4 regions of the Mesorhizobium sp. M0184 genome follow, and region 2 is predicted to be linked to each of the others. Evidence: predicted binding sites of a transcription regulator. Region 2 holds the regulator's gene; each other region holds the start of a gene.

Region 1 (7,890 bases), on a different contig from region 2:
GAGCGTTGCAGGCAGCAGGCCAAAAGGCGCTGCCTCTTTCGGTTGGGCGGCTCATACAGGGTTTTTCGCAATTGCGAAAGAGGAGGCGAGCCACCAAATAAAGTCACCAAATCTTAAATGTCTTGGTGTGAAGTGGAATTATTAACCAAGGCGGAACCTTTCATGGTCCGGACAGTTCGAATTTCATGATCGAGATAGGCATCAAACTCCGGCCGATTTTGGCATGTACCGCGCTCGCCGTCCTCCTCGCGGCCGGCGCGGCGCAGTCGGCGGCGTCGTTCAAGGAGACGCGGTCTGCTTTGCCGTCCGACAAGCCGTCGGCGGAGCAGCTTTTTGCCGATGCTCCCGATGGCGTCGATCCGGTGGTGACCGGGCCGGTCAGCGCCGCCTTCAAGCAGCGGCAGCAAAATGCCGGATGCGACAGCGCCGTCTGGCCCAACATTCCCGTCGTCTGCTATCCCGATTGATATACGTCCTACCCTCGGGCTGGCCCGAGGGTAGTGGCGCCGTCGCTCACGCCGACCGCACCGGATCGAGCGTGACCTTGTAGAGCTCGCTGTCGTCGCGATCCATCAGCCGCACCGTCAACTGCTCGGTGGCGCCATCGATTTCGACGAGCCCGAAGAACTGCAGGCCGGCCGAAGGCGCCAGGTTTTGACCCTGTTCGGCAGTTGGTGCCTTTATGAACTTCAGCTCCGGGCCGAATGTCATATCGAAACCATTAGGCCCGAACGTGCCGGAATGGATCGGACCCGAAACGAATTCCCAAAACGGATTGAAGTCCTGGAACTGTGCCTTGTCCGGATTGTAGTAATGCGCGGCTGTGTAATGCACGTCTGCGGTGAGCCAGACAGTGTTGCTGATACCCGCATTCTTTATATAGCGAAGAAGGTCGGCAATTTCCAGCTCACGCCCTTTGGCCGGGCCATTGTCGCCATTGCTGACCGCCTCGGCCCCTACCTTCTTGGTGCCGTCGTTCCAGACGACGAGGCCGAGCGGCATGTCGGCGGCGATGATTTTCCAGGTTGCGTTGGAATTCGCCAGTTCACGCTTCAGCCACTTGATCTGCTGTTCACCGAGGATGCGCGATTGCGGCGTCATCGTCTCCTGCATATCTGGACCGTTGGGGCCGCGGTAGGAACGCATGTCGAGGAAGAACACGTCGAGCAGCGGACCATAGGCGATCTTGCGGTAGACGCGGCCGGGCTCCGACGGCTCGTAACGGATCGTCGTCATTTCGTGGAAGGCGCGTGCCGCACGTGCCGCCAGCACATGGATGGATTTTTCAGTGTAGCGATCGTCGGCGCTCAGGTCCTTCGAGTCCGACCAGTTGTTCAGCACCTCGTGGTCATCCCACTGATAGAAGGTCGGACAGATGGCGCTGAGCGCCAGCACATGCCTGTCCATCATGTTGTATTTCCACTGCGCCCGGTATTCGTCCAGCGTCTCGGCAACCTTGCGCTTCTCGTCGATCAGCACTTTGTTTTTCCACTTGCCGCCGTTGGGCAGGTCGACCTCGTCCTTCATCGCACCATCGGCATAGATCGTATCGCCCGAATGCAGGAAGAAGTCGGGCGTGTGCTTGGCAATGGTGGCGTAGGTCTTCATGCCGGTCTCGTCGATGCCCCAGCCTTGGCCGGCGGTGTCGCCCGACCAGGCAAAGCGAATGTCGCGCTTCGAGGCAGGTGCCGTACGGAAGCGGCCGACGACCGGCTCGGAAACGGCGTTGATGTCGGCAAGATCGGCCGCGACCATGCGGTAGAAGATGTCCTGGTCGGAGGCGAGATCGGTAAGCAGCCGCTTCACCGTATAATCGCTGGCCGGCGAGGTATCGAGCGGCGCCAGGCGGACGGCATTGGTGAAGCTTTCGGTCGGCGACACCTCGAACATGACGCGCGACGGCCGGTCGGTGCGTGTCCAGACCATGCCGCTGGTGGCGTCGACGTCGCCGGATTGGATGCCATGGGTGAACGCCGGGCGCTGATTGGCGCGCGAGTAATAGGGAAGGGCGAGGCCCGAGGCGCCGACCAGGCCAACGGCGCTGGCCGACATGACGAAAGCGCGCCGCGTCATCGAAATCTTGTTCATGGCTGTCTCCTGGATGGCATTGAACGTCGCCGCCAAGCTCCAGCTTCAATGTTTCAGGCACATTTCGAAACGATGAAGGTTTGATAACAGTGAACAGGCTGGCGAATCTCCCTCCTTGAGGGGGGAGATGTCGCCGAAGGCGACAGAAGGGGGTCGTCTCGCATGGAGCACCGACCTCTTGCGCCTGCGATAAGGAGCCGAGCCCGGTTGGACCGACCCCCTCAGGCTGCTTCCCGGCCATCTCCCCGTCGGGGAGATTAGCGCTCAGCCGTCGCAGCTCAAGCCGCCTGCGGTTCCGGATCAAAGGCCGGGCGGGTGGTGTTGATCAGCAGCGAGATGCAGGCGGCGGCTATTGCCGTCATGCCGGCAATCAGAAAGGCAAGCTCGTAATTGCCTTGCAGCTCGCGCATGGTGCCGCCGAAGAAGGCCGCTGTCGCGGCGCCAACCTGATGGCCGGCGACGATCCAGCCGAAGACGATCGGCCCGCTGCGGTCGCCGAACGCCTCGTTGGAAAGCCTGAGCGTCGGCGGCACGGTGGCGATCCAGTCCAGTCCGTAAAACACCGCGAAGATGATCAGGCTGGTCGCCGAGAAGCCGGAATAGGGCAGATAGATCAGCGACAGGCCGCGAATGCCATAATAGACGCCGAGCAGCTTGCGCGGGTCGAAACGGTCGGTAAGCCAGCCCGACAGCGTCGTGCCGACAAGGTCGAAAATGCCCATCATCGAGAGCAGGCCTGCGGCCTGCACTTCGCCAATGCCCATATCGCCGCAAAAGGCGATCAGATGCGTGCCGACCAACCCGTTGGTGGTGAAGCCGCAAACGAAGAAGGTGGCGAACAGATACCAGAACACGCGCGTGCCGGCGGCGCGGCGCAGCGTGCTCAGCGTATGCGAAAGGAAATTGCCTTGCGAGGCTGGCGGCACCGGCGGCACGTCGTCGGCATCGGCGCCATAGCGGACCATGCCGATCGACGCCGGGCGCTCCGGCACCAGCATATAGACCAGCGGCACCAGGCAGGCGGTGGCCACGGCAATGGCGATGGCGACCGGCTTCCAGCCGCCCGACTGGGCGAGCGAGGCGAGCAGCGGCAGGAAGACCAGCAGCCCGGTGGCACTGGACGCCGACATCAGCCCCATCACCAAGCCGCGATTGGTCTTGAACCAGCGGTTGACGATGGTCGCGCCGAGCACGGTGGCGACGGCGCCCGAGCTGACGCCGGAAAACACGCCCCAGGTGAGGAGCAGATGCCACGGTTTGGTCATCAACAGGCTGAGCGCGGTCGATCCCGACATCAACAGCAGCGCGGCAAGCAAGGTGCGGCGCAGCCCGATCCGCTCCATCAGCGCCGCGGCAAACGGCCCGGTCAGGCCATAGAGGAAGATGCCGGTGGCCGCCGCCAGCGACACCACGTCGCGCCGCCAGCCGAAACTGTTCTCCAGCGGCAGCATCATGACTGCCGGCGCCGAACGCAGGCCCGCTGCGATCAGCAGGCAGAGGAAGATGACGGCGACCACGACGAAAGCGTAGCGCTGGCCAAACGGGCGGGATTGAGCTATCATGTTACTGACCGGTACGTTGCAGGAGCGCGAAACATACGTACCGACCGGTAACATTGTCAACCAGCTAATCGGCAGACCAGGCATGAAAAGCATTGAACCAACGATCAAGGCGAATGACGCACCCCCGCCTCGCGCCGCCGAACGGATTCTCCAGGTGGCGCGCGATCTGTTCTACCGGCAAGGCATCAGGGCGATCGGCGTCGACGAGATCGTGCGGCGTGCCGGCGTCACCAAGCCCAGCCTCTACCGCAGCTTTCCGTCCAAGGATGAGCTGGCCGCATCCTACCTCCGGCACTATGACCTCGAATTCTGGGAGCGCTTCGACGAGGCGGTGGATGCCCATCCCGGCGATCCGCGCGCGCAGATCGTCGCCTTCCTGACGCGTGTCGGCAAGCGTACGCAAAGGCCCGATTATCGTGGCTGCGGCATGACCAATGCCGCGGTCGAATATCCCGAACATGGCCATCCGGCCCGCGTCGTGAGTGAGGCCAACAAGCAGGAACTGCGCCGCCGCTTGCGCGCCATGGCGGCGGCGATGGGCGCCGGCGACGCCGAGACGCTGGGCGACGGGCTGCTGCTGCTGATCGAGGGCGCCTATATTAGCGGCCAGCTGTTCGGTGCCGGCGGACCGGCGCAGTCGGTGGCCCGCAACGCCGATCTTCTGATCGAGGCAAGCTTGAAGAAATAGCTCTCTTGCTGTCTGTGCCGGTCGGGAGCAATATGATTGCTACGCTTTGGCCTCACATTGCACGTAACGCCTTGAACTCGATTGCTCGAACAATTTTGGACGATCTTCAAAAGATGTTCCTGCTTCACTACCAAACGTTCGTTATATCTTCTTCTTTTTCCGCGTTGTACGCCCTGTATTTTTTTGCAAGGCTTAGGTCGAGATAGGGTTCAGAGGGGATTCTCCACCATGCGTGCCCTGCTGCTTGTTCCGCTTATCCTCGCCGGTTTCTGCCAGGTGGCCCGGGCCGGCGACATATCCAGCGTCTATACCGATCTCGATTGGGAGAAGGACTGCGTCACCTATGCCCAAGCGGAAGAAGGCGACGGCGACTGGGCCGATCTCGCCTGTTCGGGCTACCGCGGCTACCCGGTGCTGGTTTCCTACGATGATGCGCGGGAATCGCTGTTCTACGGCTTTCCACCTGGCGATATGACCACGGTCTGGGAAAGCTTTTCCGGCCTCAATTCGGCTGGACCCAAGGTCGAGTGGCGTATCGAAACCAACGGCAAAACTGCCATTCCTTTCGCGGTCATCCATCGTCGCTCGATCAGCGATAGCGAGGGCGAGAACAAGTCGACGGAAGTGCTGATTGTCGCCAAGGTTGCCCAGCCTGACGCCCACGAAGGCTGCACGATCGGCCTTGTGCTCACCACCGGCAATCCCGCCGCCAACGATCAGGCGCGCAAGCTTGCCGACGAGAAGGCACGCACCTTCGCCTGCGGCAAGGACAAGCGTGAGGTGCTTGGCGACGCGCCCGCTTTCGGCCGCGTCGACAACTGATTATTTGCGCCCGATAATTACTTGCGCCTGGCCCGCTCGATTGCCTCGACGATCATCTTCTTGGCATAGGCCGCATCGTACCAGCCTTCGATCTTGACCCATTTGCCGGGTTCGAGATCCTTGTAGTGCTCGAAAAAGTGCTGCACTTGCTGGCGGGTAATGTCGGGCAATTGCGTGTATTCGTGGACGTCCTCGTAGCGCAAGGTCAGCTTGGGTGAAGGTACCGCGATCACCTTCTCGTCCTGGCCCGCATTGTCCTCCATCACCAGCACGCCGATCGGCCGTACATTGATGACGCAGCCTGGCACCAGCGCGCGCGTGTTGCAGACCAATACGTCGATCGGGTCGCCGTCGCCCGACAGCGTATGCGGTACGAAACCGTAATTGCCGGGATAACGCATCGACGTGTGCAGAAAGCGGTCGACGAACAGCGTGCCGGCTTCCTTGTCCATCTCGTACTTGATCGGCTCGCCGCCGATCGGCACCTCGATTATGACGTTGACGTCCTCGGGCGGGTTCTTTCCGCTGGCAATCGCTTCGATACGCATCGCTTTATCCCTCTCTCGATTGCAGATCGATAGCGGGCGACGGCGAATGGTGCAATGCGGCGAATGGTACGGGGAGATCGTCCGAACCGAAAACCGGCCGGATCATGCGCTGGCCGTCATTCCCAGACGAAAGCGACCTTCTTCAGCGCCTTCTGCTCGAATATCTCGACGCCTTCGGCAACATCGCGGCCACCGGCGCCGGCATAGAAGGCAAGTGCGTTCTGATTGTCTTCCAGCGCCCAGACCACCATGCCTTTCAGGCCATGGTCGGCCAGCCGTGCCCGCGCGGCCGAGAACAGCCGGGTGCCGAGCCCGATGCCTTGATATTCCGGCCGCAGGTAAAGTTCGTAGATCTCGCCCTGCTGCCTGAGTTCGCGGGCGCGGTTCTTGCCGATCGTCGCATAGCCGGCAATTTTGCCGCCGATTTCGACGACCAGGACGGTGGCAGCGCGGCGAATGGCATTCGCCCACCAGTCGGCGCCGCGGCGGTTGATCATCGATGTCAGCGTGCGGTGCGGGATGATGCCCGAATAGGCGCCGCGCCAGGCCTCGAGATGCACGTCGGCGATGGCGGCTGCATCGCGCGGTTCGGCTTTCCTGATGTCGATGCTCAGCGTATTCATGATTGGTTAACCATAAACCCGCCGCGCCCGATTGCAAGAGTCCGGTCAACCGCCGCGATGCTTTCACACAGCCGGACGGTGCGTCCTTGAGACGCTGCGAAACCGCTTTTGGCGAGATCAAATCTCGACCAGATGGTCGTCCAGTTCGTTGCTGTCGCCGGTCGAGACCGGAAAATGCTCGGCCAGTACCGCACCGACTGCTTGGATCGCCTTGACGAACCCCTCGGCAAGCCGATCGTCGCCGGCATGCGCCGTAAGGTCGCGGACGACACCGTCCCAGACATGCTGGCCGACACGAGAATCGATCCCGCTGTCGGCGACCACCTCGGCGTAGCGCTCGGCAATCGAGACGAACACCAGCACGCCAGTGCGCGCCGTGGTGCGGTGGACGTTGCGGGCGAGGAACTGCTTCATCGCATTGGCGTGGGCGGCCTGGTAGCGCAGCCGCCTCGGCACCAAATGGATGCGCAATGCCGGCAATGCCCACAACAGGATGAGCACACTGGCAAGCGCCAGAAGCTCGGCGATGACGAAATGCGGCAAGCGGATCGACAGCCACCAGGCTTCCAGCCCATAACCGACCGCGAGGCTGACGACGAGCATGCCGAGCGTCGCCATGAAAGCGGCCGGGAAGAAATAGCTGTCGCTGGCATGCGCCACGACGCAGTAGATCTCGCCGTCGGTCTTTGATTCGGCAGCGCGGATCGCACCGGCGATGCGCTCATGATCCTCGGGGCTGATCGGTCGTGTTGCCATGATTGATGTCTCACCAGCTTCCTGAAGAACCGCCGCCGCCGGACGAACCGCCGCCGCCTGAAAACCCGCCGCCGGAACTTCCGGACGACCAACCGCTGCCGGAACTTCCAGACGACCAGCCACTGCCAGACGAGGTCCCCGACGTCCAGCCACCGCCACCGGAGGATGACGAAGCTGGCCCACGGCCGTAGCGAAACGTCATGCCCAGCCACTTGTACACGCCCGGCGACAGTTGCGTGCCGAAGATCGGCGGCAGGAACGCCATTGCCAAGCCGCCGAAGAACATCGTCGCCCACAGGACAATGAACAGCATGAAGATGGGATCGACAGGATTGTCATTCGCCGGATTGCGCTTGCCGCGCGCCTCCAGCTCTTCGGGATTGCCTTCCAGCACCATGATCATGTCGTCGACGGCCTTGCTGATGCCGCCCGAGAAATCGCCGGCACGGAAGGCCGGCACCATGTCATTTTCGATGATCAGCTTGGTGTGCAGGTCGGTCAGCGTGCCTTCAAGCCCATAGCCGACTTCGATGCGCATCTTGCGGTCGTTCGGCGCCACCAGAAGCAGGACGCCGTTGTTCTCCTTCGCCTGGCCGAGTCTCCAGGCGCGGAACAGCCGGTTGGCGTAAGGCTCGATCTCCTCGCCGTCGAGGCTGGGGATGGTCGCGACGACGATCTGGTCGGACCCTTTGGTCTCGAACTCGGCAAGCTTCTGCGTCAGCGCCGCCTCGGTCGTGGCATCGATGATGCCGGCATTGTCGACGACCCGTCCGGTCAGCGCCGGCAGTGCGGCGGCGAGGGCC
Region 2 (7,890 bases):
TCCAGCGTAAGGCCATGGTGCGATCGCACCATACCAAAGCGGCGCTCAGTGGCGACAATGGGATATTCGAAGTTCCGCTCCTCCAGTTACGGGCGGGAGCAGCGACCGCCGGCAAGAAACAGGGTCAGATTTACCCCAACGGACCTGTTTCGGCGATGGCGCGGCCATGACACGTTCTGGCTGCATGCAACGCGCTCCCGTCCGGCTTTTTTCTTTTAAAGCCGGTGGCTACGATCGCCGAGCAGCCGATGCCGGCCGGAATTCACGCAAGCTGCTGATTCCAGCGGCAAACCGCGGCCCATGCCGACAAAGCCCGCGGCCGCTCCTTCTTAACCCGGCTGGGCGACGTTACCGGAGCGACATGAAACTGTCATGCGACTGTAATAATCGGGGGCTATTGGCCTCAGCGGGCGCCGGAGGAATGGCGCCGAGAGACCATATTCCGAACAGGAGCAGGCCACATGAGACATTTCATCCGCTCGGCGGCCGTTGCGATTGCAATGGCTGCGGCGACGACCACCCTCACCCTGTCCGCCGCGCTCGCCGCGGACATCTCCGGCGCCGGCGCCACCTTCCCCTACCCGATCTATGCGAAGTGGGCCGACACCTACAAGAAAGACACCGGCGTTGGCCTTAACTACCAGTCGATCGGTTCCGGCGGCGGCATCAAGCAGATCAAAGCCAAGACCGTTACCTTCGGCGCTTCGGATGCGCCGCTCAAGGGCGACGAGCTTGAAGCGACCGGACTGGCTCAGTTCCCGATGGTGATGGGCGGCATCGTTCCCGTCGTCAATCTCGAAGGCATCAAGCCGGGCGAGTTGGTTCTCGACGGCCCGACGCTGGCCGACATCTTCCTCGGCAAGATCACGAGCTGGGATGACGAAGCGATCAAGAAGCTTAATCCCGACGTCAAGCTGCCTTCGCAGGCGATCGCGGTCGTTCACCGTTCCGATGGTTCGGGCACGACGTTCAACTTCACCTATTACCTCGGCGACGTCAGCGCGGACTGGAAAGAAAAGGTCGGCGTCGACAAGGCCGTGGAATGGCCGGTCGGCATCGGCGCCAAGGGCAATGAGGGCGTTGCCAACAACGTCTCCCAGACCGGCGGCGCGATCGGCTATGTCGAATATGCCTATGCCAAGCAGAACAAGCTCACCCACACCGATATGATCAACAAGGACGGCAAGAAGGTCGAGCCCACCGCGGCGGCGTTCTCGGCGGCAGCGGCCAATGCCGACTGGAGCTCGCAGCCGGGCTATGGCGTCATCCTCGCCAACGAGCCGGGCGCCGAGTCCTGGCCGATGACGGCGGCAACGTGGATCCTGCTCTACAAGAAGCCGGATGATGCCGCGACCACCGGCGAAGCGCTCAAATTCTTCGCCTGGGCATACGACAAGGGCGACGAGATGGCCGGCGAGCTGGACTACGTTCCGATGCCCGACAAGGTGGTTGAGAGCGTCAAGGCCATGTGGGCCAAGGAAGTCGTCGGCGACGACGGCAAGCCGATCTACTCGGCTATGTAATCTCCTCCAGGGAGGGCGTCGATGGCGCCCTCCCTGTTGCCTTTAATCGCGAGGACCCAATGACCATCGCTTCCGATGCCATGCCATCATCTGCAGCAGCCCGGGCCAGGGAAGCTACGGTGCGGCGCTTCGCGCTCACAGATGCCATATTCCGCGGACTCACCCGCGCTTCCGCAATTCTTGTGCTGGTCATCCTCGGCGGTGTCGCGATCTCGCTGTTTGCCGGCTCATGGCAGGCGCTGTCGTCGTTCGGTTTTTCTTTCCTGACGACTGAAAGCTGGAATCCGGTCACGGAAAAATTTGGCGCACTGGCGCCGATCTACGGCACCCTGGTCACGGCGGCCATCGCCATCCTGATCGCGGTTCCGATCGGCATCGGCATTGCAGTCTTTCTCACCGAGCTCTGCCCGCGCCCGCTCAGGCGCCCGATCGGCATAGCGGTCGAGCTGTTGGCCGGCATTCCTTCGATCATCTACGGCATCTGGGGCCTGTTCGTGTTCGCGCCGTTCCTGCAGACGGCGATACAGCCCTTCATCATCAACGTCTTCCACGGCGTGCCGGGACTATCCAGCCTTTTCGCTGGCCCTCCTTACGGCATCGGCCTTCTGACCTCGGCGCTGATCCTTGCCATCATGGTGCTGCCCTTCATCACCTCGATCACCAAAGACGTCTTCGATACGGTGCCGGCGGTGCTGAAGGAATCGGCCTATGGCATCGGTTGCACGACCTGGGAAGTGACCCGGCGCGTGGTCATTCCCTATACCCGCATCGGCATCATGGGCGGCGTCATGCTTGGCCTCGGCCGGGCGCTCGGCGAGACCATGGCGGTGACCTTCGTCATCGGCAACGCCCACCGCATCAGTGCCTCCCTGTTCGCGCCGGGCACGACGATCTCGGCGACCATCGCCAATGAATTCACCGAGGCCGACGGCGACCTCTACACCTCCTCGCTGGTTTCGCTCGGCCTGATCCTCTTCGTCATCACCTTCCTGATCCTTGCCGCCGCCCGCTATATGCTGATGCGGATCGACGCCCGTACGGGAGCCTGACCGATGTCGACATCCTCATCGCTCCACAGCCGCCGCAAAGCCAGGAATTCGGTGATGATGGCGCTTTGCGTCGTCGCCGCCGGCATCGGGCTTGCCTGGCTGGCGCTCATCCTCGGCGCACTAGTCTATAAGGGCACAGCCGGGCTTTCGTTCGCGGTCTTCACCGAGATGACGCCACCACCGGGCGAGGCCGGCGGCCTGCTCAATGCCATCGCGGGCAGCCTGCTGATGACGATCATCGCCGTTGTCGTCGGCACGCCGATCGGCGTGCTGGCGGGGACCTACATGGCCGAGTATGGACGCTTTTCGCGCATCACCACCGTCGTCCGCTTCATCAACGACATCCTGTTGTCGGCGCCGTCGATCATCATCGGCTTGTTTGTCTATGAGCTGATGGTGCGGCCAATGGGACATTTCTCGGCCATTGCCGGCGCAGTTGCGCTTGCCATCCTGGTCATTCCGGTGGTCGTGCGCACCACTGAAGACATGCTCAGCCTGGTGCCGAACGCGTTGCGTGAAGCCGGTGCCGCGATCGGCGCGCCACGCTGGGTGGTGATCCGTTCGGTCGCCTACCGCGCCGCATTGTCCGGCATCGTCACCGGCATATTGCTGGCGATAGCACGCATTTCCGGCGAGACGGCGCCGCTGCTCTTCACCGCGCTCAACAACCAGTTCTGGAGCAGCAATATCAACGCGCCGATGGCCAGCCTGCCGGTGACCATCTTCCAGTTCGCTCTCAGCCCTTACGAGGAATGGCAGCAACTGGCGTGGACCGGCGCACTCATAATCACCCTGACGGTTCTGGGCTTGAGCATCCTCGCCCGCAGCCTTACCGGACGCAGAGAGGACAGATGACACAGATGTTGTCCCCAGACATGACGATGGCCGAAACGGTAGCCGAGAAGACGAAGATCGAGGTCAAGAACCTCAACTTCTACTACGGCCAGAGCAAGGCGCTGAAGGACATCAGCCTGTCGCTGCCCGAGCGCAGCGTCACGGCCTTCATCGGCCCTTCGGGTTGCGGGAAATCGACGCTGCTGCGTGTGTTCAACCGCATCTATGAGCTCTACCCAAAACAGACGGCCGAGGGCCAGGTGCTGCTCGACGGCAAGAACATTCTCGACCGGTCGCAGGATCTCAACCTCCTCAGGACCAAGATCGGCATGGTGTTCCAGAAGCCGACGCCGTTCCCGATGTCGATCTACGAGAACATCGCCTTCGGCGTCAGGCTCTACGAGAACCTCGGCAAGTCCGAGATGGACGGCCGCGTCGAACAGGCGTTGAAGCGCGCCGCGCTGTGGAGCGAGGTCAAGGACAAGCTCAACGCCAGCGGCTTGAGCCTGTCCGGCGGCCAGCAGCAGCGGCTCTGTATCGCCCGCACCGTGGCGGTGAAGCCGGAAGTCATTCTGCTCGACGAACCGGCTTCGGCGCTCGACCCGCTGTCGACTGCCAAGATCGAGGAACTGATCGACGAATTGCAAGCCGACTACACGATCGTCATCGTCACCCACAACATGCAGCAGGCGGCGCGCGTGTCGCGCCAGACCGCCTTCATGTATCTGGGTGAACTGGTCGAGTTCGACCGGACCGAGAAGATCTTCACGTCGCCCCGCGAGAAGCGCACGCAGGACTACATCACTGGCCGCTTCGGCTGAGCCATTCCGATCATGCATTTGAGGACAGGATCATGGGCGAACACACAGTCGCTTCTTTCGACGAGGATCTCGAGCAGATCAGCAAGCTGATCCGCGACATGGCCGACCTCGCCGGTTCGATGGTCGGCGGGGCGACCAAGGCCCTGTTGAATTCCGACAACGTGCTGGCGCAACGCGTCGTTTCCGACGACGCCATCATGGATGCGCGTCAACGCGAACTGGACGACCGCGCCATCACCCTGATCGCCAAACGCCAGCCGATGGCCCACGATCTTCGCCATGTGGTCGGAGCGATCCGCATGGCGGGCGACCTCGAACGCATCGGCGACCTTGCCAAGAATATCGCCAAGCGCGTGAGTGCGGTCGGCCTCAGCGCCACGCCGCGGGACCTGTCGCATTCCATCGACGCGATGGCACAGCTGGTTCTCATCCAGGTGCAGGGTGTCATCGAGGAATATGCTGCAGGCGATGCGGCCGCGTTGGCCAAGCTGCGTGCCGCCGACGAGCGCATCGACGTCAAATACACGTCCGTGTTCCGCGAGCTCTTGACCTACATGATGGAAGATCCGCGCAACATCACCGCTTGCACGCACCTGCTGTTCTGCGCCAAGAATCTGGAGCGGATCGGCGACCATGTCACCAACATCGCCGAAAATGCGTATTATGTGCTGACCGGCGAGCAATTGCCGGTCAATCGTCCGAAGCAGGACGAAACGACAATGTCCGCACCGGTGACATGATGGGGGTGCCCAGCCGATGATCGCACCACGCATAATGGTGGTGGAGGACGAGGAGCCGTTGGGTGTGCTGCTCCGCTACAATCTCGAATCCGAAGGCTACCAGGTCGAGGTGGTGACACGCGGCGACGAAGCCGAGATCCGTTTGCAGGAGAATGTGCCCGACCTTTTGGTGCTCGACTGGATGATACCAGCGGTTTCCGGCATCGAGCTCTGTCGTCGGCTGCGGGTGCGCCCCGAAACCGAGCGGCTGCCGATCATCATGCTGACCGCGCGCGGCGAGGAGAGCGACCGGGTGCGCGGTCTTTCGACCGGCGCCGACGACTATCTGGTCAAACCGTTTTCGACACCGGAATTCATGGCCAGGGTCAAGGCGCTGCTGCGGCGCGCCAAGCCGGAAGTGCTGTCCAGCGTGCTGAAGGTCGGCGACATCGTTCTCGATCGCGAATCGCACAGAGTCTATCGCAAGAAGAGCGAAATCAGGCTCGGGCCGACCGAATTCCGGCTGCTCGAGTTCATGATGCGGCATCCGGGCCGTGTCTTCTCGCGCAGCCAGTTACTCGATAATGTCTGGGGCGAGACAATCTACATCGACGAACGCACCGTCGACGTGCATGTCGGGCGGCTGCGCAAAGCCGTCAACAACGGCCGGATGCCGGATGTCATCCGCACCATCCGCGGTGCCGGCTATGCGATCAGGGAAGATTGACCCGCCTGGTCAGGCTACGTTCTTTCTGACGCTGGGCCTCATTTGCGCGCCCGGCGCGAAAATCTCCTGGTCGACGAAGCTTAACGCCCGCATCGCGCAGCCTTCGCGGATCAGCGGCAATTCGTTCGGCTCTGTATCGAAGGAGATCGAGCCTGAATGCTGACCGCCGGCGGTCTGGGCGATTGCCTTCCGCAAGGCCGGCTCGATCAGATCGAAGGCGGCGGCACTGGCGCCGACCATCGCGACCGGTGCCGGATCGATCAGCGCGAACAGCGAGCCGAGACCGAAACCCAGCGCTTCGCCGGCCTTGCGGTAGGCCTCGCGTTCCGGCCCATCTTTCTCGCGCGCCTGGGCCGCCAGTGCTCGCATGTCGGCGTCGCTGACGTCGGCGACCGGTTCGCTGTCTTCGCTCATCTGCCTGGCGTTGCGCCAGATGGCGTAGTTGCCGGCATAGGCCTCGATGCAGCCGCGCCGCCCGCAACGGCAGAGCGCGCCGCCCGGACGATGGATCATGTGGCCAAATTCGCCGCCCGAGGAATGCGTCCCGGTGAACAGTTCGCCCTTCAGCACCAGCCCCATGCCGATGCCATGCGAAAGCAGGATGGCGATGAAGTCGTCGCGATAGCGATCCGGATTGCGCCAGCGCAAAGCCACCGCCATCATGTTGCAGTCGTTCTCCACCGTTGCCGGGATGCCGAATTCGTCCTCCAGCATGTCGGCAAAGGCGATGTCGGTCTGCGGCGTGATCGGCGACCACAGCATGGCGCGTGCAGGGGAGTCGGTAATGCCCTGAATCGCCAGGGCGATGCGGGCGACACTGCGGACGTCAAGGTCTGGATCCTGCAGCCGGCGCCGGACGATGGCCATGCATTCACGGATCAGCTCGTCGCGCGGCATGGTCAGCGTGTCCAGCCGGCGCTGTTCCTCGGCGACCACCTGTCCCGTATAGTCGATAATGGCGGCCGACAGGAAATTCAGCGACAACACCACGGTCAGCACCGCCGCCGCTTCCGGGTTGAGGGCGAGGCCGACCTGCGGACGACCGCGTTTCAACGAAACGGGCTCACTTGCCTTGCTCTCGGCGAGGATGCCTTCCCGTATCAGGTCGGAAGAGATCGCCGATATGGTCGAATGACTGAGGCCGGTGGTAGCTGCGATCTCAGTACGCGATGGCTGGCCGGCCCGGCGCACCGCCGAGATCACCATCGCCCGGTTGCGCCGGCGCAAATCGTCATGGCGGATTCCGACCGACATTGTTTTGCTTTCCTCCCGGTTGCCGCGGCCGCTCATGAACCGGAAGCCGTCGGTAATGTCCGACAAATAGTGTCGGATGCAGGCAAATAGTGTCAGATGCAGGTGGCGCTGTCATCGTTTATTCCGACGCTCGAAAAAACTCGCAGAGTCATCAAAATCCATCAGAATCGATGTTGACAGCAGCCGGAGATCGGGCCAGTATTTTTTCGAGGCTCGAAAAAATTAGAGCTTCTAAGCTGGTCTTTGAGCCAATTGGTCACGCCGTACGCGGCGCAGGGAGGATATGATGAAGAAATTCACGACCGCCATTCTGGCGGGTGTCGCCATGACGCTGGCGCTGGCGTCGGTGGCGCAGGCTAAAGACAAGGTCATCGGCGTTTCCTGGTCGAACTTCCAGGAAGAGCGCTGGAAGACCGACGAGGCCGCAATGAAGGCGGCCATCGAGGCCGCAGGCGACAAGTATATTTCCGCCGACGCACAGTCCAACCCCGGCAAGCAGCTCACCGACGTCGAGAGCCTGATCTCGCAGGGCGCCAGCGCACTGATCATCCTGGCGCAGGACGCCTCGGCCATCGGGCCGGCCGTGCAGAAGGCACTGGACGAAGGCATCCCGGTCGTCGGCTATGACCGGCTGATCGAGAACAAGGACGTGTTCTATCTGACCTTCGACAACAAGGAAGTCGGCCGCATGCAGGCCCGCGAAGTCTTCAAGGTGAAGCCGGAAGGCAACTACGTCTTCATCAAGGGTTCGGGTTCCGATCCGAATGCCGATTTCCTGTTTGCCGGTTCGATGGAGGTGCTGAAGGAGGCCATCGACGGCGGCAAGATCAAGAATGTCGGCGAGGCCTATACGGACGGCTGGCTGCCGGCCAACGCTCAGAAGAACATGGAACAGTTCCTGACCGCCAACGACAACAAGGTCGATGCCGTGGTCGCCGCTAATGACGGCACTGCCGGCGGCGT
Region 3 (7,890 bases), on a different contig from region 2:
CTTTTCGGTTGGCGCGATTTCCAGCGCGGACAGAGCCAGCGCAGGCCTGCCAAGACCCTGAAACGACATCTCAAGGTCACGGATCGTCAAACGGAGCATTTGCGGTCAGGCCGTGCGGAAATGCGCATCGACGATGCGAAGCAGGCTGACGAAGCCGGTTTCCGGGTCGGTCCATGAACCGACCTCCAGCCGCCCGCTCACCTCGATCGGGGCATTGGCCTGCTCGAAGGTCTGCGCCTCGTCGAGGTAGATGACCACGATGTTGTCCGGCCAGTCGGCGTCGGAGGAACAGAACGGGCAAAGCGCCATCGGGATTTCCGTGAGCACGAAGAAATTCGCCTCGGCCTTGAGCGGCGGCGCCATGAAGCCTTGCATGGAGACTTCCGCTTCCGCGAGCCCTTTCACCTTGTCCGAAAAGCTGAGCCCGAGAACGCTGATCTTTCCATAGAGCTCATCGAAGCCAAGGGTTGCCGTTGCCGTGGAAGCGGAACTCGCGCCAGTCATCTTGACCAGTGCGACGGCCGAGCCAAGCAGCACCAATTTGCGGCGGGTGATCGGGCGCTGTTTCATGAGCGAAACTTGCTTCCGGCGTTCTGCTCCAGGCGCCGTAGCGTCAGGAGCCATGTCGCGACTTGGTTCATCAAGCCAGATCGGCTAAAGTGCATCAGTTCGTTGCCGGCGCAAGACCCAGGGCATCGGCAAGCACGCGATAGACGTCGCTCCCTTCCATATAGCCCTTGAATTCCTCGGCGCCAGGGCCGGTCGCCTGGAGCACGACATCGTCAACGGCGTGGACGGCCGTGTCGGCCGTCTTCGGCAGATTGCCGACGCGCAGGACCGCACCCGGAACGTCCTTGTACTTCTCGTTGGCGATGTACTGCTTCGCCCCGTTCTGCACGGCCGGCTCGAACGGACCATCCAGCTTCGGACGGAAGGTTTCGTAGTAGTCGGGAAAGTTGCTGGCGAATATAGCCAGTCGCCGCGTGACGTCCACCTTGTCGGGATAACCGTCGCCGTTCTCGTCGGTGTAGTTCGGGAAGCCCGCATCGGCATAGACGCCGACCTTGTCGCGCATCTCCTCGCCCGGTTTCTGGTCGTCGATGGTACCGATGATCGACACGCCGTGCGTGTGATCGCCCGTGGCGACGATCAGCGTGTCCGGATGCGTCTTGGCGAACTCCATCCCGATGCCGACGGCTTTGTCGAACTCGATGGTCTCGAACAGCGACCGCTCCCAGTCCATCGGATGCGACATCTTGTCGACGGACGCCGCTTCGACCATGAGGAAGAAGCCGTCCTCGTCCTTGGAAAGCTGATCGAGTGCGGTCTGCGTCATCTCGACAAGGCCGGGCTGGTTCGGGAACTTCTCGACGCTGCCCTTCTTGAGGAATTCACGGTCGAGTGTCGTGTCCATGTTGCCGGTGTGGAAAAGGCCGAGGATCTTGCCGGTGTTGGTTCCCTTGGCGGCCACGAGTTCGGTCTTGTCGGTCGCCAATGTGTAACCGGCATCCCTGAACATTGCGATGTAGTCCTTGTCGTCCTTGCGCTTCGAGCCCGGCGTGCTCTGCGGCAGGAAGTAGGCGGAGCCGCCGCCAAGGACGATTTCGGGCTTGACGACGAAGAACATGCCGACAATGTCAGCCTTGTCGGCGCGCAGGCGGGTATGGGCGACGACCGCCGCAGGGGTGGCGTCTTCCACCTCGGCGGTTGAGACAACGCCGATCGACTTGTTGCCGGTGCGCCGCAGCGCCTCTGCGATCGTCTCGACCCTGGGGTCGTCAAGGCTGGCCTTGGTGCGATCCGCATAGACGCCGAGCGCGTTGACAGCCGTCTTGTGGCCCGTCATGTAAGCCGACATCGTGTTGGCGCTATCGGTTGAGATCGCATTGGTCGCGGACGTGCCTATGAAGGCCATGTGATCGAGGTCGTCCATGTTGAGGCGCCCGTTGGCTTTGCCTTCCGTCATGCCCTTCGACATGATGCGGGCGCCGGTGCGATGCGCGACCGAAAGCCCGTCGCCGAGGAAGAAGATGACGTTCTTGGCCTTGGGCGTTGCCGGGGTGCCGAAAACCTGCCAGCTCACCGACTTCATTTCGTCGCCGGCCTTCGCCTCCAGCTTGTAGGTACCAGGCTGCGAAATGCTGGCTGCGCGGATCAACAGCGCCGAAGCGTCGAAACCTTCTTCCTTCTCGATGAATTCGAATTTCTTGCCCAACACGGTTTCCGCCGGCTGGCCGTTGATCGTAACCGTGACTTGGTCGGCGCTAACGACCTTGTCGAACTCGACCTTCACGTCGAAAGGCGACTGCGCCAGGATCGTGGCCCGATCAAGCGGGTAGACCGTCGCTGCCCCCGCAACGGTGTTCAAGCTTGTTGTTATTGCGAGTGCAGCGATAAGACGGTGCATGGCAGGCTCCCGGTGGGTTCACGGACAATGTTCGGCGATGTCCGTGTCAGGGATGTGACATGGCAGGAAACGCGCGCCGACCAAAAACGACGAATTTGCCACGTGTCGACGTCACAGACCACGAACAAGCGGTCATTATTGCGTCCGAGCGGTGACAATCGCGACCCATCTCGCGCGTTTCGAGGCGCATGGTGCGCAGCTCGTCTCGGGCTGTCTGTTCATCGGATCGTCGAAGAGCCGACGTTAGCCGGTGCGGGCCTGCAGATAGGAGAGCATGAGGAACTGTGGGGCGGTCACGCAGCTTTGCTGCGCTGATCGGGTCTTGGATTGTCGTTTGCCATGCCCGGATACCATTCCGCGAAGACTGCTTTGAGACTTCCGTCGAGTGTCCGGGTGCGGCCATTGCTTCGCCCGTTGCCTCGTGGGCGCTCAACGCGAGGTGCAGTCGTGATCCAAAAGGCGCTCGGCCGCTGAGCTTTCCCAATTGGTCAGGATGTAAAATCCCGGTCTTGCGCCGGCGAGTTCGGCGCCAACGACGACGACATTTACGTGATGCATGGCGCGCCGGGCCTGCGGCAGGCCGGAAGCGATGATGCCGACTACGTTGGTCGTTTCCAAATCCGGCTTGTCGACTGCCTTGATCCAATAGCGTTTCCCCATCAGAGCCAAAGGGAGAAGCTGCCACGGACCTTCCACCTTCGGCCCCTTCAGGACAAGTTTCTTTTCCACCGACACCGCAACGCAATCGATATGGATGTGGAACTGATCCTGGGATCGCTCAGTCCTGGAATTCACAGCCATGGCGATGGCCGTTCGTGGAAGGTGACGTCCGAGGCTCGCCGAGACCTTGCTTCGTGCTTTCCACGCCCGATTCCAGAGTTGGGAACTGCCCTGCCAACGGACAGACGGGCTTTCAAGGCCGGCAACAGCCGTAAGTGGCGTCAACAGAAACTCGGTCCGGTATCGGGGTGATTTAATGAGAGCTGATCCAGGCACGCCCTGCCTGGGCAGGATCACTTCCTCGCAGGGGAAAGCGCTGCCAAGATGCGCTGCGGCAAGAGCGCAGGTCTGCACAACCTGCCAGAGCGCGTTGCGATGCGCTGAAGCGGAGCCGACGTCGGTGACCGCCGCAGTCAGCAACGCGATTGTCAAACAGAGCACGGCTGCAGCACGGCAGTGGTGGAACAATGGTAACCTGTGAAGGGATTTTACAGCGAGGGGAATGCCCGAGATGAGGTTTTGAGTCCCGGCGCGCAGTCGGCGAAACCGAAACGGTGAAGGTGGAGCGGCTGGGAGCCTCGCGATGGTTCCGATGGGCGACTGCTCTTCTGCCCGATCACTGGTTTGATGACGTTTCGGCATTAAACCTCGCATCCTTGGCCGTGACCGACGTCAGTTCAGATTCTGCGCCCCGCTCAGCGGCCGGATCGAGATTGCTGTCCTTCCCTACTATGGCCTTGTCAGCGCTTCGCGGCACGTCCTCCATCGCATTCTGAAGCATCGAGCGGGTTTCCTGCAGGTCGAGTTCCTTCTCGGCTTGACGTACGGCGTCGTCAAACTGCTTTCGAAAATCGCCCGCAATCCGATTGAATGTCTTCATCATTGCCCCCGCCGATCGCATGACTTTTGGAAGCTCCTCCGGGCCGAAAACAACCAGCGCCACCACGAAGATAACCAACAGGTGGGTCATGCCAAGTCCGAACATCGGTACGTCCTCTCGCGCATATCGCCGGCAGCGACAACCTCTCCGCGGTTTGCGGCGACCGATCCGGTTGAATGCCTCGACCTACGGCGCCAAATCCAACCATCATAGCCTCTCGCCTGAGCCATTCCAGTATGCGGCCGCGGGAATGTCGTTCATACTACGAGCCATGTGGCACCACTCGTCAACCCGAATATCAGGCGCACGTCTGGTAGGGATATTCGCAACCGTGCTCGCAGCAAGCGGACTCCTCGCTGGGGCCGATGGCACAGGGCCCAGAATATTTGAAGCAGGCGCCTACTCCTTTTCCGACGAACTCGGCGGATTCCGGATCATTGCCGCTTCGGGAGCCGGAACAAGGGCCGATCCCGTCGTGATCACCGAGGAACTCGAGTCGGCAAGCCCGGTAACCCTCACCATACGCGCCATCCGGCCGGTTCAGCCATTCGGTGCCTCCGGCAACTATGCCACCGGGTTCATTTCCCTAAGGATCGTTGCCCTCAACAACAGCGGTCACGCCTGGGTCGAATTCGAGTTCGAGTTGCAGGAGATTCTCAACCAGCCAAGCGATTCCAGCGACGGGCTTTCGTTCGACCAGGCGCGCCGCGAAACGGATGCAATTCGGTCCGATAGTTTCGCCGAATTCAGTCGTGAATTCGAACCTTATGACCATCTTCTGTTCCGGAAAGGCGAGGTCGATCCGCTGAGCACGGTTTCGTTCTCATTCCTGGTGACTGATTTCACGCCGACTGCGCGGCTCTATCTCGTTCAGGACCCGCGCATTCCCTCAACATGAACGTGTCGCGCATCATCGCGGCCGTTGGTTCGAACAACGCTGCTCGTCATGTATGCCGGCAGTTTGGCAGGTGTCGTTGGGCGCGGCATGCCGATGGATTTGCTGGTCATTTTGGTCGCTTGGCCGTGCCTTTGATTCGGGCCACAAAATAGGGACAACAGGGCAAAAACCGACGCGAACGACGATTGAGGATCGTGAGCGCCCGCGGTACGAGTTCTCCGCCGAGTTACTTGTGAAGCGTTCACACTAGCGACAGTTCCGGATCGTGCTATGATCTTGCGCATGAGGACGATCACGGCCTCTTACATTCTGGTTTTCGCGGCGCTCGCTGCAACGCCCGCGCGGGCCGAATGCCAGTGCCTCGCCAACGGCCACATTTTCCATCACGGCGAAATCGCTTGTCTGCAATTGCCGTCAGGTCCTGAACTCGCGCAGTGCGACATGGTTCTCAATATTTCGTCATGGAAAAAAATTCAGGATGGATGCCCCGAGGCGACGGCGCCGTTTGGCTTGCCTGTCAAAGGGGACGAGCAGAAACCAGGCGAAGGCGGAGATAAAGCCAACGATTTGGCTTTATCAACAGCAAACGCCCGGAGCTAAAGCGAAGCGCAGTTTGCGCGCATCCAACAGTGCGACGCAAGCCCAACGCATACCCTAGCGGTGTTCCAACACCGCTAGGAACCAGCCCTATGGATGAGCTTCCTGTTGAGATTCTGCTTTCCTGTCAGTCCTTCTTGTTCCGGTAGCTTTCAATGGCTTTGCCAACCATGTCGATGGCGACGTTGGCGCCACCAAAGCCGTTCAGCTCAACGGCCTTGCGGCCTTCAGGTAGCTGCTTGTAAACTCGAAAGAATGCCTCGATGCGCTGTCGTTCGATGGCCGGAAGATCATCGATGGTCTTGACCCCGTCATATTGCGGATCGATATCCGTAGCCGGCACAGCGATGATCTTGTCATCCGCTTCGCCGCCGTCGACCATGTTGAGCACGCCGATGGCGCGGACTTTGATCAGAGCACCGGGCACAACGGGTTCCCGGGTGAAGACAAGCGCATCCAACGGGTCGCCGTCGCCGCCCAACGAACTGGTAACGGAACCATAGTTGGCCGGATAGACGACCGGCATGGACTGATATCGATCGACGACGACATGGCCTGTCTCGGCATCGATCTCATATTTGGTGAAGCTTCCCGCCGGAATCTCGATAACCGTGTAAAATTCGCTGGTGTCTTTCGGCTGCGGAAAATCGAAAGCTGTGACGAATTCGGCGAAAGCGGGCTGCGTGCCCAGCAGGGCCGCAAGCGCCATGACAGTCGGCAACGCGCGCATGGTTGTCTCCAAAGGTTGGACGGGCAGGGCGCCCTGCATCCGCCTAGCCACCGTATGTGACGGCAGCATTACAGGGTTCCGTTATTGAAATTGGATGACCGTATTTGCACCGATCCTGCGGCGAGCAGAAATGGGCCGAGATAGAGCGCTGACGAGTGATGAGCGTCTATGGGCGTTTGCGTTTATGGGCGTTTAAGAGACGGTGGCCGCTTCAAATGTGCTATTTCAGGCGAGCCCATTTCCGGCAAGGGGATAGCTTGCGTCGTAACTCCTGCCAATCGGGCACGCTACACCCACAACACGCCGTTCGGCGAGAGCTGCCACGTAGACGCCTCGCGGCTCAGTGCGACGTTGTGTGGCAATCATCAAAAAGCAAGTGAAACTCCAACTTCAGTTGAAGTCCTTCGGAGACTACGCCACCTTGACCTTGAATCATTGCCAGGGTTCGAAATTCGTGAACGAAGAGACAACAACACCACGTCCGCTATACTCCACTGAAAGGGCTGCTTCATGTCGGGAATGTCGCGCAGGGGATTCTTGCTGGGCGGCACGGCAGCAGTAGCTGTCGGCGCTGCAGGCGGGCTGATTGCCGGCAGGGCCGTAGCAGCCGATCTGACCTTGCCGGTTTCAGCGATCAGTCGGTCGATTTTGCCCGGCACCGTCACCAAAGGGATGATGAGTTTCGGTGCGGGCGGGCCGCCGCCCACTCTGCGTTTATTGCGAGGTAGGCCGTTTTCCATAGACGTGGTCAATGATCTCGATGAAGCGACGAGTGTGCACTGGCATGGATTGCGCATCGCCAATGCCATGGACGGCGTGCCTTATCTCACCCAGCGTCCCATCGCGGCGGGCGAAAGCTTCCGTTACACGCTGACACCGCCGGATACCGGCACCTATTGGTATCATCCGCATTGCAACACGCTCGATCAGATGGCCCGCGGTCTGACAGGCATGCTTGTTGTCGAAGATGACGAAGATGCCGGTTTCGACCAGGATTTGCCGCTCAATATACGCGACTTCCGTCTCGGCGAAGACGGCCAGTTCATCGAATTGTTCAAGGCACGCAACGCTGCGCGCGGCGGCACGCTGGGTACGGTCTCGACAGTAAATTGGGAAGTCACCCCGATTTACGATCTGCCGGCGGGCAGCCTTGTGCGCCTGCGTTTGGCAGTCACGGATGTCACCCGTATCGGCACTTATGACCTCGATGGCGGAACGGCCAAAGTGATCGCTCTTGATGCCAACCCGCTGCCGCAGCCTGTTGCGCCTCGGGGCATTGTCATCGCGCCCGGCCAGCGCGCCGATATCGCCCTCCGCGTGCCTGATGGCGAAGACGAGATCGTCAGCCTGAATCTCAGAACAGCCAAGGGACCTCGCGTTCTCGTCCGATTCCGGCCTATCGGCGCCAGCGCGGGGCGGACGCTTGGCGAACTCAAGCCGCTGCGGCCGAATCGCGTACCGGAGCCGGATCTTACCGATCCCGAGACAATGGACTTCGTCTTTGGCTGGTCGCCCAATGGTGATGCGCCGGCGCCGGGTGTTTGCGGCACGCTCGGCTACACCTTCTGGTCGATCAACCGCGTCGCCTGGCGAGGGGACGCGCCGGGGCCAGTTGATCCGCTCGCGGCTCTAAAACGAGGCAAAAGCTATGTTCTGCG
Region 4 (7,890 bases), on a different contig from region 2:
GCTGTTCGCCGCCGGAAAAGGTGGCGGGCGCCAGGGACCAGAGGCGTTCCGGGATGCGCAGCCGGGTGAGCAGGTTTTTGACGCGTGCCTTGGCCTCGTCGACCGGCATCCCGTTGGCGACTGCCGGCTCAGTGACAACGTCAAGAGCAGTGACGCGCGGAATGACACGAAGGAATTGGCTGACATAGCCGATGGTGCTGCGGCGGATCTCAACGACCTCCCAAGGCTCTGCGGCCACAAGGTCGACAGGCTGGCCAAGGTGCTCCAATAGAATCTGCCCGGCGTCCGGCTTGTAGTTGGCATAGAGCGAGCGCAGCAGCGTCGACTTGCCGGCGCCGGACGGCCCGCGCAGGCAGACGCATTCGCCGGCATTCACCGCAAGGCCGATATTGTTGAAGACGGGAAGCACGATTCCGCCCTGCGCATGCAATGTGAAGGACTTAAAAAGACCGACGGCGCGAAGAGCAGGGTGCTTAGGTGCTGGTTCCATTGGATGTCCTCTTGAGGAAACGTAAGTTTCTATTCAAGTCAAAAGACCTGTCGGCCCTTGTTCCAGACTCTTCGAACGATGGGGGTGTCCGTAATCTCGATCACGTGGCAGAGATCAGCCCGCGTCCCGATTTTGATGGCGCCGCGATCGGCAAATCCTACAGCTGAGGCCGGAGTCAAACTCGCGGTCGAGATCGCATTCGACAGACTCATGCCAATTGGATCTCGAGTGAGTTGGAAGGCTGCATGCATCAAGCTCGCCGGAACGTAGTCGGAGGCAAGAATGTCGAGGTGACCCGTCGAAGCCAGCTCCCGAGCGCTCACATTTCCCGAATGAGAGGTTCCTCGCACGACATTCGGCGCTCCCATCAGAACACGAACGCCAACTGATTGAGCCGCCTCAGCGGCAGCCCGCGTCGTCGGGAATTCAGAAATCAACACACCAGCGGCGTCTGCTTTGTACACATGATCGGGTGTCTCATCGTCGTGGCTGGCGACAGGAAGTTGCCGAGCGCGGGCAAGAGCGATGATCTTCTGTTGATTTTGGGGGCCGATCGTCCGGGACGCATCGATCCATTCGGCTATTCGTCGATCAGCATCTTCTTCCGACCAGCCGTACTGTTTGATCTGCGTCTCCCGGAATCGGCTGAGTTGAGGCGACTGGCGATGACCTGGTGCATGGTCCATCACCGAGACAAGTTTGAGCAGCGGATTATCGGCCAGTGGTTCGAGGCTCGAGACCACTTCTTCGTCCGTAACCTCACAACGCAGATGCAGGAAGTGACCCACGCGGAGCAGGCCCAGATCCTGGGCGTGCCTGATGCCGTCGATGAGAAGTGGCAGAATGCGAGCCCGGTCATCCTTCTTGGAGTTATCGCGGGTTGTCGATCCTATGCAAAGCGAGTCAAAAACCGTCGTAACGCCCGCTGCGGTCACCAGGGCGTCATGGGCCGCCACTGCCGCAAGGCGGTTCCAGATCACATCGGGGCGAGGCAGGGCATGTTTTTCCAGATTATCGGTGTGGAGATCAATAAGCCCAGGCGTCAAGTAACCGCCGTTAAGGTCGATCGCTCCGGGGACTGCACTTCGCCCAGGGCTAATGTCTTCGATGCTGCCGTCCACGATGTGGATGGTGCCGTCATAGGTCTCGTTGGGCAAGACTAACCTTGCGCCGGTCAATGTCAGTTCATTCATGCCATGTTTCTTCGCTTCACCATTAGAAGCGATGCTGCTTTCAACGAACATCAGAGCACCGAAGAGACGAGAAGTTGCGTGTAAGGATGGTGTGGATCGTCGAGAACTTGGTCTGTGAGGCCAGTCTCGACAATGTTACCCCGCCGCATCACGATGATGCGGTGTGCTAACAGGCGGGCGACGGAAAGATCATGCGTGACTAGAACGACTGCAACACCGATGTTCATGACCAACCCTCGCAACAGATCGAGAAGCCGCGCTTGAACGGACACATCGAGGCCGCCCGTTGGTTCGTCCATGAAAACAAGGCGCGGCTTAGTTACCAGGATTCTGGCGATCTGCAGACGTTGCTGCATGCCGCCGGAAAAGGTCTTTGGACGGTGATCGGTGCGCGAAAGATCAATCTCGACCCTGCCCAGCCACTCTTGAGCCTCCTTTCGTATGTGACCGTAGTGCCTTGCACCGATGCCCATCGGCCGCTCTCCAATATTGCCACCGGCGCTGACGTTCATTCTCAGTCCATCCCGCGGGTTTTGATGGACCAGCCCCCAGTCGGTTCGCATCAGCTTGCGCCGCTCCGGCTCTGTGAGGGACAGAACATCCGTTGGTCCCTTGTCGTGCATTTCATACAAGACAGAGCCTTTGTCCGGCGCCATTCCTCCGGAAAGGCAGTTGAGCAAAGTCGATTTCCCGGACCCCGACTCTCCGACGATGGCGATGATCTCACCTGGGAACAGTTCGAAGGAGATGTTGTCACAACCCAATGTCTTCCCGTAGGCTTTCGAAAGATGGCGAACGGAAAGAAGCGGCTGGCGACGAGCGGGCGTCATCGTGGTTGTTGCTCCCATCATGACTGGGATACCTTCGAATTGTTCGGGGAGGAGAGCGGTCCGCTTGTGTCGCCGAGGGCAGGGCCCTCATGCCCGTGTTCCCGTCGCGCCGAGCAGTAGTCGGTGTCCGAGCAGACGAACATCCGATGCCCCTTGTCATTCATCACGATCTCGTCGAGATAGCTTTCGGTCGCTCCGCACAACGCGCAGGTTTGTGTCCATCGCTGCGCACGGAAGGGATGGTCATCAAAATCGAGGCTCCGAACCTCGGTATAAGGCGGGACGGCGTAAATCCGCTTTTCGCGACCGGCACCGAAAAGCTGAATGGCTGGATTGTTACATATCTTTGGATTGTCAAACTTGGGAATGGGTGATGGCGACATCAGGTATCGCTTATTCGTCATCACGGGGTAGCTGTTCGTTGTGGCAATATGGCCAAAACGGGCGATGTCCTCGTAAAGCTGAACGCTCATCAGACCGTATTCCGAATAAGCATGCATTTTACGCGTTTCCGCTTCCCTCGGTTCCAATCGGCGCAATGGCTCGGGCGACGGCACCTGATAGACAACTATTTGTCCTTCTTTGAGAGATGTCTCGGGCACGCGATGACGGGTCTGGATAATCGTGGCCGCACGGGTCTGTTCCGTTGTTGCGATGCCAGCGACTCGCTTGAAAAATCGACGGATCGACACGGCGTTCGTCGCATCGTCGGCACCCTGGTCGATCACCTTTAGTGTGTCGTCAGGCCCTATGACACTGGCCGTCAGTTGGATGCCACCCGTCCCCCATCCATAGGCGAGAGGCATTTCGCGGCCGCCAAATGGAACCTGAAGGCCGGGAACGGCCATCGCTTTGAGAATGCATCGCCGGATCATCCGCTTAGACTGCTCGTCAAGGTAAGCGAAATTGTACCCGTTCGGGCGAGGCGCCTCGGTGGCTTTGTCTTGATTGGCAGTCATTCCGCAGCTTCCTTCTGTGACGAGCTGCCGCTTTGTTCTTCACGCAACTGTCGTATGAACTGAAGGTCGGCTTGGAAATCAACGTAGTGCGGCAATGTAAGGTGCGAGACGAAACCGACCGCCTCGAGATTGTCAGTATGGGAAAGAACGAATTCTTCATCCTGGGCGGGGAATTGCACCTCTTCCCCATATTCCCGGCAACGCAACGCCCGATCGACGATCGCCATTCCCATCGCCTTGCGCTCGCTGTTTCCGAACGAAAGCCCATATCCGCGCGTGAAGCGCGCGGGCTGATCTTCGGAGCCGCCAAACAAATCGAGCATCTGGCACTCCGTGACCATGATGTCGCCGATGGATATGGAAAAGCCGAGTTCCTCCGGCGTTATCACAACAGCGACTTCGCCGACGCGGGTTTCACCTACATAGGGATGAGCCGAGCCGTAGCCCCGCAATGCGGAGTAAGCCAGGCCCACCACAAAGCCCTCATCGCCTCGCGCAAGGTTCTGCAGTCGCTGATCACGCCCGGCAGGCAGGGTCGGGGGTTCACGCGTCAGGTCGAAAGCGATTTGGCTTTCGGATTCTGGCGCTTCCGAGTCGATCAAGCCCTCCTGAGAGATGCTGTCAAACGCACGAGGAACGTAATCATCGAGAGGTTCGTCTGAGACGTTTGCCTTGATCTGCGCATCCTCAGCAGCGTCGAGAAGATCGAAATCGAGAAGCCGATGGGTGTATTCGTAGGTTGAGCCGAGAACCTGCCCGCCGGGAATGTCCTTGAATGTCGCTGAGACGCGGCGCTGGACCGCCATGCGGGCGGTGTCGAGTGCGTCCGAAACCGCAAAGCGCGGCATGGTTGTGCGAAACGCCCTGAGGAGAAAAATTGCCTCGATGGCATCGCCCTGCGCCTGTTTCAGGGCAAGAGCGGCGAGTTCTTTGTCGTAGACAGAGCCTTCGCACATAACCCGGTCCACTGCCAGACCCATCTGCTCGGATATCTGGCGAACGCTCAGATCGGGGAGCGAAGTATCCCCGCGTCGGTCTTCTGCGATCAAACGGTGCGAGTTCAGGATTGCCTGCTCGCCGCCCTTTACGGCAACATATGCCATCTAATTCTCCACCGAGATGCTGCGAGGAAGAGCGACGATGGATCTCTCACATGTGAAGAGGATATCGACGCCGATGGGATACAGCTCATGGTTAGCTCCCCACTCGTCCCAAAACCATGTCGGAAGCCCTTCAATTGCCGGGGAGATTTCATCGGGGATACCTGGGCCTGACCAACGAACTGATGGCCCTTTGGAGAAGGACGGCACCTGGATGATGACAGTGGTCGATCCCTGGGGCACCAACTCCGTTCCAAGAGCGAATGCCGCCAAAGGCGGCATCGCGGCAGGATCAGCCACCACGGCGAATGTCGCGGTCACAGCCGTGCCTGTGAAGGGCACACCGCAGTGAAAGCCGAGATAGTCGCGAACAGGCTTCAGATTGGACGCAGGATCGAGCCAGATCGGCGTCTCAAAGTCTGCCAGCGTCAGGCAAATCGAGGCCGAAGCCGGGCCAAGTGGTCCGATCGCAGTCGTTGCGCAGGACAATGTCTGCGGGCGACCTACATACGCGTACGCATCCAGGATGCGCCGAAAAGTGTCCTGGCTGTCGAAAACGGGATTTGGGAACCCAGGCTCGATGCCAGCAGTGTCCATTACGTCGATCATCCGGGATCCGTGCCTCGCGCCATTGCAAAGAAATTGACCCTAGTCGAAGCCGCTTTGCGGCTTTTGAGATCGCCGCTCGTCGCCTGCGCTTGCGAAAACTGGGCGACGAATTGAAAAGCGCGGGCCGCGGTGTCATCACTCTTTTGAAGAAGCGCATCGAAAACGGCCGCCAGTTCCGCGTGACGCTGGTCTCGACCCATGACAAATGCGAAACCCGTCGTGCCGTCTGCGAGCTTGAGCGCACATCGTGTCATCGTGACCTCACCAAGATTGAAAGGTGAGCCCGTTCCGCCGGCGCGACCTCGCACAAGCACCAGACCATTCTCCGGCCTGCGCAGCCATTTGAATTGCGGAGCGACGGCAAGATCGGCAAAAGCCTGTTCAAGTTCCGCGCGGCTCGCACGGGCAACGATCGCCATCCACCGCTGCCGTTTTTCAATGTGACATCCCACGGCCGTTCACCGCTTCTATCCACCACTAGGTCGTGGTTGCTTCGCTTCTATTACACGACACCTAGATATCTAGGTATCTCAAAGTTTCTTAAAGGTCGAGTGCTACGGTTTTATGACAAGGTGCTCTTTCGAACAGTCACAGGAATTCTGCCGCACCCTTCGCCGCTGCAGACTCAGAAGGCGCCTTGCCACAAAGCGTGGCCACTCAGCCCTCGGGCTCGATAAGATACTCGTATCTGTCGCTTCGGATGACACTGAAGGCGTATTTGATCGGCAGGCCATCGGGAGTGATGTCGACATTGGTCTCGAAGAGGACTGGGCTCGACGACGATATGCGCAGCAGTTGAGCTTCCTGCGCCGTCGGCCTACGTGCCGTTATGCGGGTCCATTTCCGCTTGTACTCCTTGATGCCGCAGCGCTTCAATGCCGCAGTGAAAGAGTTCAGCCCCTCGAATGCTGCCGCTAGACCGGGCACCCTGTCCACTGGGTGGAAACTCGATCCCGTCGCCAAGGGCCAGTCGTTGATGAACGAAACCGTTTTGACTTCAGTCACCAGTGCCGATGGAGCGATGTTCAGATGCTGCGCAATCTCAGCGTCGACGGAGACCTGATTGATTGCCAGGATCTCTCGCCTTACCGACTTGTTCTGGCCGAGGAGCTTGTACGTGAATCTGGGATCACTGTTCAACCTGTGTGAAACGAAATCTTCGGCCACAAAAGTTCCAACCCCGTGCTGGACCCGCAGGGCGCCCTCGGTTTCCAACGCCTTGATGGCGTTTCGAACGGTATGGCGGTTGACGCCAAAACGTTCCGCGAGGATTAAGTCGCCAGGCAATCGTCCGTCCTCGAACGCACCCGCATCGATATCACTGAGGATCCCACTGCGAACCACTTCCCAACGCTTCATTGCTCATCGCTTTCCTCGCCGATCCGTGACTTTGTGCCGAAGACCAGGACATAAGTCATCAATATTGTCTCTCGAAAAGCGGGCGATCGGGGAATATCTCAAGCGGAAGGCCGAGAATCGAAGAAACCGTTGGTGCGAGCCGGGTCGCTCCTGCTTCTGCTGCTACACCCTTTGGTACGCCGACACCCGAAATGATGCAGACACGATCATCTGCTGGCTTGCCCGGCCGAAAACCGTGGGTGGATTTGTATTTCGGGCTCCCCAGCGGTTGGTCTTCGGGATGGCCAGTCGGAGCGTCCTCAAAGTCATAGCCTTCGGGTGCCACGAAGGTCGCGATCTTCTCACGCAATTCGATCGGCAGGTGGTCGCTGCTCCAAGGCTCGGCACCATATTGTGACAGTCTGTCGGCTATCTCCTGACGTTCCTGTTCGTCTGCTACGAGAACATGGAGGGTGGCACCTTCCGCCTGCCACACCTTTTCTGGAATAATCAGACCCGGAAAGATTGAGCTGTTGATGTTTCCGTGGCCGTGATCGCTTACGACGCAGATCGCATAGTCCCTGAGCCGGCTCGTGCGACGAAGACTGTCGAGACAAATACCGACAAGCGAGTCCGCGAAGGTCATCGCGAAATGCGCTTCGTCGCTCCCATAGCCGAAATCATGTTGGAATGTATCCGTGACGTTGATCTCCGTGATCAGGAGGTCGGGCGGCTCTTGCGACTTAAGCAGTGCCGCCGCAGCTCCAACCGTAAGTTGGTCGCCGATGAGCATCCCTGTGATTTTGGACACGGCGTCCGCGCCGCCAGTCTCGGGCGCGTATGACGGAAGGGGCACCGAAGCCAGACGACCGCGCGGGTCCTTGACCCTCAGGAGTGTGGAAACGCTTCCATCGCTGGGAACCTTAGTGAAGCCATGGCCCCGCAGCCAGCAGGGCGGCACATAGATGGATGTGTCTTCCGGCTCGACCAAAGCGTGTCCGATGCAGGCCACGTCTAGACCGGCGCGTGTGGCAAGGGTTGCGACGGTGGGAACGCGAACGTGCTCGACTTCGGAGGCGACGAAGGCGCCCCCATCGAGGATGCGATTACCGAAGATGCCATGCACTTCGGCTCCGGCGCCAGTCACGATGGAGGCTCGGCCCGGCATGGAGGTTCCAGGAACAGGGGAGCGCATCCGCCGTACGGTATATCCGTCCTCAGCCAGCGATGCCAGGTTCGGCAGTCGGTTCGGATAGGTTTCTAAATAGTCGGCGCTCACACCGTCGATCATGACGAGTAGAAGTTTAGGATTTGCCATTTCAAATCGGTCCGTTTCTGAAGGATTAACGTTTAATACAGGCTGCCCAGTGT

Evidence for each region. The regulator PhoB, encoded in region 2, activates phosphate uptake and scavenging genes when phosphate is short. The targets are predictions, from matches to a motif close to TGTCATNNANCTGTCAT.
Region 1: a site for PhoB is predicted at 2,161-2,177, ahead of NKJ23_RS20090 (alkaline phosphatase D family protein). Genes of this name have one in related genera too.
Region 3: a site for PhoB is predicted at 6,289-6,305, ahead of NKJ23_RS19285 (inorganic diphosphatase). Genes of this name have one in related genera too.
Region 4: a site for PhoB is predicted at 5,735-5,751, ahead of phnG (phosphonate C-P lyase system protein PhnG). Genes of this name have one in related genera too.

Annotation. Positions count from the first base shown of each region.
Region 1 covers NZ_JAMYSZ010000016.1:44,584-52,473, forward strand. Annotated here, with positions in the region: gene NKJ23_RS20085 (hypothetical protein) at 186-467, shown strand; gene NKJ23_RS20090 (alkaline phosphatase D family protein) at 514-2,088, opposite strand; gene NKJ23_RS20095 (MFS transporter) at 2,367-3,650, opposite strand; gene NKJ23_RS20100 (TetR/AcrR family transcriptional regulator) at 3,733-4,338, shown strand; gene NKJ23_RS20105 (hypothetical protein) at 4,567-5,160, shown strand; gene ppa (inorganic diphosphatase) at 5,178-5,708, opposite strand; gene NKJ23_RS20115 (GNAT family N-acetyltransferase) at 5,825-6,331, opposite strand; gene NKJ23_RS20120 (TPM domain-containing protein) at 6,449-7,087, opposite strand; gene NKJ23_RS20125 (TPM domain-containing protein) at 7,098-7,890, opposite strand, start outside.
Region 2 covers NZ_JAMYSZ010000001.1:377,599-385,488, reverse strand. Annotated here, with positions in the region: gene pstS (phosphate ABC transporter substrate-binding protein PstS) at 462-1,523, shown strand; gene pstC (phosphate ABC transporter permease subunit PstC) at 1,583-2,572, shown strand; gene pstA (phosphate ABC transporter permease PstA) at 2,576-3,427, shown strand; gene pstB (phosphate ABC transporter ATP-binding protein PstB) at 3,424-4,227, shown strand; gene phoU (phosphate signaling complex protein PhoU) at 4,260-4,967, shown strand; gene phoB (phosphate regulon transcriptional regulator PhoB) at 4,984-5,673, shown strand; gene NKJ23_RS01915 (ROK family protein) at 5,683-6,927, opposite strand; gene xylF (D-xylose ABC transporter substrate-binding protein) at 7,214-7,890, shown strand, end outside.
Region 3 covers NZ_JAMYSZ010000015.1:49,584-57,473, reverse strand. Annotated here, with positions in the region: partial or broken gene NKJ23_RS19320 (ABC transporter ATP-binding protein) at 1-99, opposite strand, end outside; gene NKJ23_RS19315 (hypothetical protein) at 106-570, opposite strand; gene NKJ23_RS19310 (alkaline phosphatase) at 665-2,407, opposite strand; gene NKJ23_RS19305 (CDP-diacylglycerol diphosphatase) at 2,837-3,769, opposite strand; gene tatB (Sec-independent protein translocase protein TatB) at 3,744-4,112, opposite strand; gene NKJ23_RS19295 (hypothetical protein) at 4,339-4,905, shown strand; gene NKJ23_RS19290 (hypothetical protein) at 5,188-5,505, shown strand; gene NKJ23_RS19285 (inorganic diphosphatase) at 5,630-6,271, opposite strand; gene NKJ23_RS19280 (multicopper oxidase family protein) at 6,743-7,890, shown strand, end outside.
Region 4 covers NZ_JAMYSZ010000033.1:5,253-13,142, forward strand. Annotated here, with positions in the region: gene phnL (phosphonate C-P lyase system protein PhnL) at 1-490, opposite strand, end outside; gene phnM (phosphonate metabolism protein PhnM) at 529-1,734, opposite strand; gene phnK (phosphonate C-P lyase system protein PhnK) at 1,734-2,531, opposite strand; gene NKJ23_RS28375 (alpha-D-ribose 1-methylphosphonate 5-phosphate C-P-lyase PhnJ) at 2,531-3,472, opposite strand; gene NKJ23_RS28380 (carbon-phosphorus lyase complex subunit) at 3,469-4,575, opposite strand; gene phnH (phosphonate C-P lyase system protein PhnH) at 4,576-5,181, opposite strand; gene phnG (phosphonate C-P lyase system protein PhnG) at 5,178-5,600, opposite strand; gene phnF (phosphonate metabolism transcriptional regulator PhnF) at 5,839-6,540, opposite strand; gene NKJ23_RS28400 (alkaline phosphatase family protein) at 6,599-7,837, opposite strand; gene NKJ23_RS28405 (ABC transporter ATP-binding protein) at 7,863-7,890, opposite strand, start outside.